Regions from separate parts of the Mammaliicoccus vitulinus genome, predicted to be linked through region 2. Evidence: riboswitches for the same ligand, from Rfam matches in the RefSeq annotation. Region 2 holds a riboswitch; the other holds the start of a gene.
What was found. Region 2 has a riboswitch for S-adenosylmethionine ahead of metK (methionine adenosyltransferase). Riboswitches for the same ligand answer to the same signal wherever they lie in the genome.

Region 1: linked by a shared signal. The riboswitch ahead of PYW35_RS11185 (hypothetical protein) and the one ahead of metK (methionine adenosyltransferase) in region 2 are both predicted to bind S-adenosylmethionine.

Annotation. Positions count from the first base shown of each region.
Region 1 covers NZ_CP118974.1:2,230,503-2,235,313, forward strand. Annotated here, with positions in the region: gene PYW35_RS11180 (PepSY domain-containing protein) at 185-844, opposite strand; SAM riboswitch class I at 973-1,072, shown strand; gene PYW35_RS11185 (hypothetical protein) at 1,147-1,362, shown strand; gene PYW35_RS11190 (NAD(P)/FAD-dependent oxidoreductase) at 1,490-2,383, opposite strand; gene PYW35_RS11195 (RrF2 family transcriptional regulator) at 2,454-2,834, opposite strand; gene PYW35_RS11200 (ABC transporter ATP-binding protein) at 2,968-4,692, opposite strand.
Region 2 covers NZ_CP118974.1:961,827-966,637, reverse strand. Annotated here, with positions in the region: gene PYW35_RS04915 (NAD-dependent succinate-semialdehyde dehydrogenase) at 1-286, opposite strand, end outside; gene PYW35_RS04910 (nuclease-related domain-containing protein) at 347-1,258, opposite strand; gene metK (methionine adenosyltransferase) at 1,475-2,668, opposite strand; SAM riboswitch class I at 2,772-2,885, opposite strand; gene pckA (phosphoenolpyruvate carboxykinase (ATP)) at 3,067-4,665, shown strand; gene PYW35_RS04895 (alpha/beta hydrolase family protein) at 4,762-4,811, opposite strand, start outside.

The DNA.
Region 1 (4,811 bases), 1.3 Mb from region 2:
TGAATGTTGCAAGACTAGCCAAACAAGCAACATAAAAGCACTGAATGTTGCAAGACTGACCAAACAAGCAACATAGAAAGACTGTATGTTTTAAAATATGGCCAAATCGCACGAAGTCTCAAAAAACATCATAAAAAAAACGCAAATTCTTTTCTTGAAAGAATTTGCGCTCTTATATAACAATTTAGTCTTGTTCTTGTTCAAGTATTTCTTTTGATTTAGCATCAATCTTAAATTCTGTAGTATCTTTATTTCCTTCTTTCAAATCAATAGAATAAACGAGTTTGCCATCATCTTCACTTAGTGACCATTCTTTTAAGTCACCTTTTGCTTTATCTTGGGCTACTTTTAATACGTCTTCAAATTTTGCTACATCAGACAATTTAAACGTTTGATCATTATCATCGTCATCTTCTGTTTCATTTTCTACGTTAGCAACGGATTTATCATCTGCATTAATCAGCACTTTGTTCTCATTACTACCATCTACTAATTCTACTTTGTAGCTCCAGTCTCCTGCTTCTTTTTCAAAAGATAAATCTTTCAATTCACCTTTTGCTTCATTTTGAGCTTCTTTTACTGCTTCTTCCGGAAAGACTTTAACGTCATTCCATTTCACAGTATTAGTTGTCGATTTATTTGCATTTTGATCATCGCTAGTTTGATCATCATTTGAATCTTTATCGTTATTGCTGTCATCCATATCATCTTTGTTGTCATCTTGTGTTTTTTGTTCAGTTTTTTCTGCGCCTTTATTGTCTTTTTTATCATCGCTATCATCATTACCACACGCTGCTAAAATAAGTCCTGACGCTAATAAAAGTGAAAATATTTTAAATTTCATAATATTCCTCCTCAACTTTACATTCTCTTAATATATAGACATTCCTAAATTTTTCAAACATTTCATTATAAAATTAGACAAAATTGAAATTATTCGTTATTATAAAAGAACAATAAAATAGCTCGTAAGTCTTATTAAGAGTAGGCGGAGGGAATTGGCCCGATGAAACCTCAGCAACAGGCGTGTGTACTGTGCTAAATCCAACAAGTGTAACTTGAAAGATAAGAAGATTCTCTAAACAGCTCTTCTTAATCTTAAGATGAGCTGTTTTATTGTAACTAAAACTTTAGGAGGCAATAAATATGAGAACAAGAGAAGATATTTTATCAGAATTAGCAGAGTTAAAAGCACATCCGGCAAAAAGTTATTCAGGTTCAATGTTGAAAACAGCTCAAAAAAATCAACTCATGTCAGAATTAGGCAGAATTGAAACAGAAGAACATTTTCTCAATGAATCCAATCAGCATAAGTTTCAATTTGATAACTTAGAAATTAATATTAGTATTACTAAAAAATAATCACTAAATAAAGAAACCACACTTTATAAATAAGGTGACTTGCTAAGAGGCTGAGACAATCATTTGTCTCAGCCTCAAATTATATTAGCAACAGCAACATCATACTTTTTTAAGGCTAGTCACCATTTCACTCTGATTCCATAATAATTTGCATTGCTACAAATTTCGCGATTTGATTACCGTTTGCTGCTGCATCTATTAACTGTGATGCCATGAGATCTTTAGTTTCACCAGCTACAAATAAACCGGGTACTGAAGTTTCTCCTAGTTGTTGTATTTTAATTTTTCCATTTTCATCTCTTTCTATGTTTAACCCACTTAAAAATTCAAATTCTGTATCCCATTTAACGCCAATTATCGCACCGCTTCTTGAAATGTGTGTGCCATTTTCAAATAAAACTTCATTAATTACACCATCTATGTGCTTAAATTCAGTTACTTCACTTTCTATTAATTGTATGTTCTTTTTGTCCATATATGCTTTATCTTCAGCAGTTAACAATGATAAATCACGACTACTTATGACGATATCATCTGACCAGTTACTTATAAGTACGGCCATATGTTTCACTTGTCCCGGTTGGACTGCAACGAGCAATGGTTTATTTCTTAATTCATAGCCGTCACACCATGGACAATAAAACACTGACTTCCCATAACTCTCTTTTAATCCTTTAATTTCCGGTAATGTTTCTCTCAATCCAGTACAAATCATAACTTTTTTTGCTATATATTTTCCCTGCTTTGTTTCAACTATAAAGTGATTATTTTCTTTAATAATGTTTGCCACAGTATCATTCACACGTGTAACATCTTCGTATTGATCTACATCATGTTCTGCTTTTGCTCTTAATTCTTCTGGCGTTACACCATCTTGTGTTAAAAATGCATGTGATTTTTGTGTCACTTTATTTCTGGCATTATTATTATCTATGACTAACGTTTTCTTCAATGCTCTTCCTAAAGTTAAAGCACTTGCCAATCCTGCTGGACCTCCACCTATTACGATACAATCAAACATTTTATACGCCACCTTTTCTCATCTATTATAGAGTTATAATATCTACGATTAGTTTAAAAAAAGATTTAACTTACATTAAATCTTTTAAAGTTTTATTTTTTAGAGCATTCGTCATTTCATCTTCTGCTGATAATAAAATAGATTGAATTTTACATTCAGGGCCGTGGTTAAAGCTATCTTCAAGTGTGCTTTGATGTCCATCAATCGCTGTTATAATATCGTAAACAGAAATTTGTTCCCAATTATTCACTAAATAATAGCCACCTTTAGCACCAGATGCTGATTTAATAACGCCTGCTTTTACTAATTGCGTTAATATTTTAGATAAATATGTTACAGATATATTTAATACTTCAGATAAACTTTTAACATTGATCGGTTGTTGCTCTCTTTTAGCAATTAAATATGCCAATGCATGTAGACCATAGTCTGTACCTTTTGAAATTTTCATACGACACCTCTTAATCATAGATATTACAACTCTATAATAGCACTTATTTAAATTTTGTCTATTCTTTTGTTTAAAAAGGCAAAAAAGTAGGACAGAATCTTTTTTAAAATTAGATTACTGTCCCACTTATTATTTAAAATTCATCGATTTGTTCAAACTGTGACATATATAAATCTTTATATTTGCCACCTTTATTCATCAATTCATCATGGCTACCCATTTCTTGAATTTGACCCTTTTCGACATATACAATTCGATCGACATGTCTAATCGTACTTAATCTGTGCGCAATGATCAGTGATGTTCTTCCTTGTGATAAGTTTTTAAATGCTGATTGAATTTTATTTTCAGTTTCAACATCTAATGCACTCGTCGCTTCATCTAGAATAATAATTGGTGGATTCTTCAAGAACATTCTCGCAATTGAAATACGCTGCTTTTGTCCACCTGATAATTTTGTACCGCGTTCCCCTACGACAGTATCTAATCCTTCCGGTAATTCATCTACAAAAGTTCTTAACTGCGCTTGATCGACTGCATAATGAACTTCTTGTTCAGTTGCGTCCAAGTTACCATAAATGATGTTATCTCTTAATGTTCCACCGAACAGAAATACATCTTGTTGAACAACACCAATTTGTTTTCTTAATGATTCTAATGTATAAGATTTAATATCTTTATCATTAATTTTAATTTTTCCTTGTAACGGGTCATAGAACCTTGGTAATAACGAACAAATCGTTGTTTTACCTCCCCCGCTTGGTCCTACTAATGCTACTTTTTCGCCTTGCTCAATTTTAATGGATAACTGATTTAAAATTAACTTATCAGAATACTTGAAAGATACATTTTCATATTCGATAGTATCAGGTTCCTCTATAAACTCGATGGCATCTTCATCATCTTTAATTTCAGGATCCATATTCACAATTTCTTTAAAATTTTTGAAACCTGCTATACCTTTAGGGAATAATTCAATAACCATATTAATCGACTCTAAAGGTTTAAATAATAAATTCGTAATCATAATAAATGCCACAAAACCACCGTATGTTAAGGAATCATTTAATACAAAGTAACTTCCTAAAATTAAAACGAAAATTAATGTTAATTTTTGAGCAATATGACTAATAGATAAGTTCCAAGACATATATGAGTAAGCTTTTAACTTAGTCTCTCTGAAATTATCATTTACTTTTTTAAATCTTGCTAATTCATGTCCTTCATTCGTGAAAGCTTGTACAAGTCTCATTCCACCAACATTATCAGCTATTAATTCATTAAACCTTGAAACATTACTAAATAAATTTTTAAAAGCACCAGACATTTTTTGATTAAAGTATATCGTTAACACAAAAATTATTGGCACTACACAGAAAGTAATGAGCGCAAGTTTCACATCTATTGTAAGCATAATAATAAACGAGCCTACCAGTGTCATAATCGCAACAAAGACATCTTCTGGTCCATGATGTGCTACTTCACCTATATCCATTAAATCATTTGTTAAGCGACCAATGATTTTACCAGATTTTTGGTTATCAAAGAAACCAAAATTCATTTTTTGAATATGTTCATAAAGTTCATTACGAATATCTCTTTCAATATTAGTCCCCAGTTTATGCCCCCAATACGTCACTATGAATTTTAAGACAGATTCAACAGCGTATATGAATAATAACAGAAATACAAAAATGACAATCCAACTCCAATTCTTAGTTGGCAACAACTGATCAATAAATATACTCGTAACTAGCGGAAAAGCTAATTCAAGAATACCTACTAAGACAGCAGAACCAAAATCTAAGAAAAACAATCCTTTATAGGGTTTATAATATTGGAAGAACACCTTCATAATTTACCTCCTATGTAAAATTTCGACTAAATAACATTATACTATAGAAAAAAATTAATACTTCAACATTTAGTAAATCGCAAAAAATTATTTTTGTAACCGAAATAAATGGTTAATTAGGC
Region 2 (4,811 bases):
ATAAAATATAGTCAGTCGCATATTTAACTTCACCCATAGATTCTTTTAAAGGTTTACCACTTTCTCGAGTCATAATTAAAGCAATTTCTTTTTGATTTTCTAAAATTAACTCATGCCATTTATACAATAAAGCACTTCTGTCATGAGCCGGTTTTTTCTTATAAGTTTGAAAGGCTTTATGCGAACGTTCAATTTTTTCGTTAATCTCTTCTTCACTGTTATTTCTTAACGTTTCAATCACTTCACCAGTTGCAGGATTCTTAACATCAAATTTTTCGTTACCCATTTTATAACCACCTTTTTATAATATAAAAAATAGCGCTACATATTATGCAGCGCTTTGTTATTACGGATTAAACTTTTCAATTTCATCCATAATTCTTTCAAGATCTTCCACACTATACTGGAATCTGCCATGAAAAACAAATTTATTAAAGAAATGTTGTAATTGTTTTTCTCCTACTAACACTTTAATGTTAGGGTCTTGTGAGTAATTGCTAATAGTCGCTTCACTCACTTCATTAGGATGGAAGTAGATGATTGGTGTTGGTGTATATTTAAGCTCAAGTTGTCTTTGTAATTCTTCAGTTGTGTCATCAACTTCTTTAACTTCACTAGTATATGAATGAAATGCTGCAGTTTTATTATTTGATTGTTTTTCTAGTAATAACGTTTGTTCTTTATTCGGATTTAAATCCAATGTTTCAAAGACTTGTCCTAATACTGGAAAATCACTAAACTGCTGTTCGGTAATACCATGATAGATATGACCACTTACTAGATTTGAGTCAATTACGTAAATACCTGTTCTCGTTAATACTAAATGGTCAATTTGTCTCACTTTACCTAAAGGATCTTTCGGTAAAAAGATATTAGCCATTATATGCATATCTTCAGGTCTAATTCTACGCTCATTGACAAGCTGATCTCTCAGCTCTAATAAATGTCTATCAGTTATATATTCCCCTTCATTCTTAGAAAATAACTTTAATGAGTCAATTTCTCTTTCTTTTTGTGAAATTTCTTGTTGATGTGATTCTTTTTGTTTAGTTAGAACCTTTTTATTCTCTACTCTTTCATGATCTAACTTCTCTTTGTGTTCAGATTTTAGCGACTCGCTTTGTTGTTTATGAGCTTCTTGAATCTTAGTCAAAGATTTTTTCTTTTGTTTTAATGAAACAAAGAATAATATAATAAATAATATCGCAATGATAACTGCTGCGATTAATCCATAATGAATCGGTTCTAATTGACTCATAATTGTAGATCGCTCCTTTTCATAAGTATTACTTCTATTATAGTAAAAAAAACAAATAAATTCAGTATTTATCATTAAATATATCCATTATTGTAATGTTATTTTTAATACTTCGTACATCTGAATAGTTATTCCCCACTTTAATGGTAAATTAATTAAAACACTAATAAAAAAACTCTGTACAAATCGGTAAGATTTTTACAGAGTTTTTACAACTTATTTAAGTAAATCTTTTAATAAGTCTACTTTATCTAATGATTCCCATGGCAATTGAACATCCGTTCTTCCAAAATGTCCATATGCTGCAGTTTGTTTATAAATTGGTCGTCTTAAGTTTAACATTTGAATAATTCCAGCAGGTCTTAAATCAAACACTTCTCTTATTTTTTCTACTAAAGTTGTTTCATCAACTTTACCAGTACCAAATGTTTCTATTGAAATAGAAACTGGCTGTGCTACACCAATAGCATATGCTAATTGAACTTCACATTTATCTGCAAGTCCACTAGCAACGATATTTTTCGCTACATAACGAGCTGCATAAGCGCCTGATCTATCAACTTTTGTTGGATCTTTACCACTGAAACATCCACCGCCATGTCTTGCATAACCGCCGTATGTATCTACGATAATTTTTCTTCCAGTTAAGCCTGCATCACCTTGTGGTCCACCAATAACAAATCTACCAGTTGGATTAATAAAGAATTTAGTTTCATCGTCTAACAACTCTTTAGGAACGATTGGATAAATTACATGATCCTTAATATCTTGTTGAATTTTTTCAAGCTCTATTTTTTCATGATGTTGTGAAGAAATAACAATTGTATCAACTCTTACAGGTTTTTCATTCTCATCATATTCAACTGTCACTTGTGTCTTACCGTCTGGACGTAAGTAATCTAACGTACCATCTTTACGTACATCAGTTAATCTTTTAGCTAATTGATGTGCTAAATAACCAGGTAAAGGCATATAAGTTTCAGTTTCATTTGTTGCATACCCGAACATAAGACCTTGGTCTCCTGCTCCAATAGATTCTATTTCATGATCTGTTAAATCATCTCTATCTTCTAAAGCACAATCTACTCCTTGAGCTATATCTGGAGATTGTTCATCAATAGCCGTTAAAATTGCCATCGTTTGGAAGTCATAACCATATTTCGCTCTCGTATATCCTATATCTTTTACAGTTTGTCTTACTACTTTTGGAATATCAACATATGTTGATGTTGATATTTCACCAGCAATTAGTGCCATACCTGTTGTTACTGTTGTTTCGCAAGCGACTCTAGCTTTAGGGTCACCTTTTAATAATTCGTCCAAAATTGCGTCAGAAATTTGATCCGCAATCTTATCTGGATGCCCTTCTGTTACTGATTCAGATGTGAAGAGTCTTCTATTCTTAAACATAAAAAATCTCCTTTAAATAAAGTTGTACGGTCTCTTCCTCAGCGCAAATAAAAAGTGCCCACTCTCAATAAACATATAGAGAGAAGGCACACTCGTCCATTCGCTCTTATCGTTCAGACAATATTGGTCTGCAAACGGTTTGGCACCTTTCTTTCAAAATAGAAAGAGGTTGCTGGGTTTCATTGGGTCCATGTCCCTCCACCACTCAGGATAAGAGAATCCGTCAAAAATGATGATACTAGAGTTTTCAGATTATGTCAATGCAACGGAATATATTTCAAATGTCATAAATTTTTTAAATAAATTTTCTGATTAGTATAGACTATATATTTTAATGTGTTATACTAATTCCATGAAAATGCTTACAATTTAAATATTAGACATGGGGGTCGTCATTTATGGCAATACAGTCAATTACAGAATCAATCGAACTTTCTAATCTTCTTAACAAAGAAACTACGCACAAACAACTTTCTAGAACTGAATTATACAGACACATTCTAGAATCAGGCGAAGGTGTACTAACTGAATCTGGAGCTATCAGAATGGAAACAGGAAAGTATACCGGACGCTCACCTAAAGACAAATTCATTGTTGAAGAAGCAGATACTGAACAAGACATTGATTGGGGATCAGTCAATCAACCTATTTCAGAGAGTAGCTTTTTAAATTTATATGATCAAGTTATTGACTATTTAAACCAAAAATCACAACTTTATGTCTTTAATGGCTATGCAGGTGCAGATAAATCTTCACGTTTAGATTTACGTGTAATCAATGAATTACCTTGGCATAACCTATTTGCCCAAAACATGTTTATTCGCCCAGAAACGAAAGAAGAAGCACTTAATATTAATCCTAACTTCACTGTTATAAGTGCTCCTGGATTTAAAGCGAACCCAGAAAAGGATGGAACAAATTCTGAAACGTTCATTATTACTTCATTCAAACACCGCGTGATATTAATTGGTGGAACAGAATACGCTGGTGAAATGAAAAAAGGTATCTTCTCTGTCATGAATTATTTATTACCTAAAAAAGGTATTATGAGTATGCATTGCTCAGCAAACGTTGGCTATAATAAAGATGTTGCTTTGTTCTTCGGTTTATCAGGAACAGGAAAGACAACTTTATCTGCAGACCCAAACAGAAAACTTATCGGAGACGACGAACATGGTTGGAACGAAAACGGTGTATTCAACATTGAAGGTGGTTGCTACGCCAAAACTGTAAGCCTCAGCCGTGAAAAAGAACCTCAAATTTATGATGCTATCCGATATGGTACAGTATTAGAAAATGTAGGCGTTAAATCATGTGGAACAGTTGATTATGACGACACTTCATTAACAGAAAATACTAGAGCAGCTTATCCAATTGAGTTTATAGATAATATTGTAACACCATCAATAGCTGGTCATCCTAATACGATCATCTTCTTAACAGCAGATGCTTTCGGAGTCTTACCTCCTATTTCAAAATTGAATAAATCACAAGCGATGTATCACTTCTTAAGTGGGTTCACATCTAAATTAGCAGGTACAGAAAGAGGCGTAACAAGTCCACAACCTGTATTCTCAACTTGTTTCGGTTCACCATTCTTACCATTACATGCAACAGAATATGCTGAATTACTCGGTCAATTAATCGACAAACATGATGTAGATGTTTATTTAGTAAACACTGGTTGGACTGGCGGCGAATACGGCGTAGGTTCTAGAATGGACTTAAAACATACACGCTCAATGATTCGTCGCGCAATAAGCGGAGAAATTAAAAACTCTGAATTCATTAAAGATGATATATTCGGTCTCAATATACCAAAACATGTATCTGGCGTACCTTCAGAAGTATTATATCCACGTAATACATGGGTTTCAACAGATGCATACGATGAAAAAGCAAAACAATTAGCTAAAGACTTCAAAGAGAACTTCAGTAAGTTCGGAGCATCTTCAGAACACATTCAAGAAGAAGGCGGATTTACTTATAATCATTAAATAAACAGATGAGAACATCAAATAAAGAAGCATATCACACTACTGATTTTATTCAGTAAATAGCGTGATATGCTTCTTTTTGATTAAAAAATGTTTTTATTTTTCGCATTCATACATCCAATTTTTAATTTTAATCAATGTTTGTT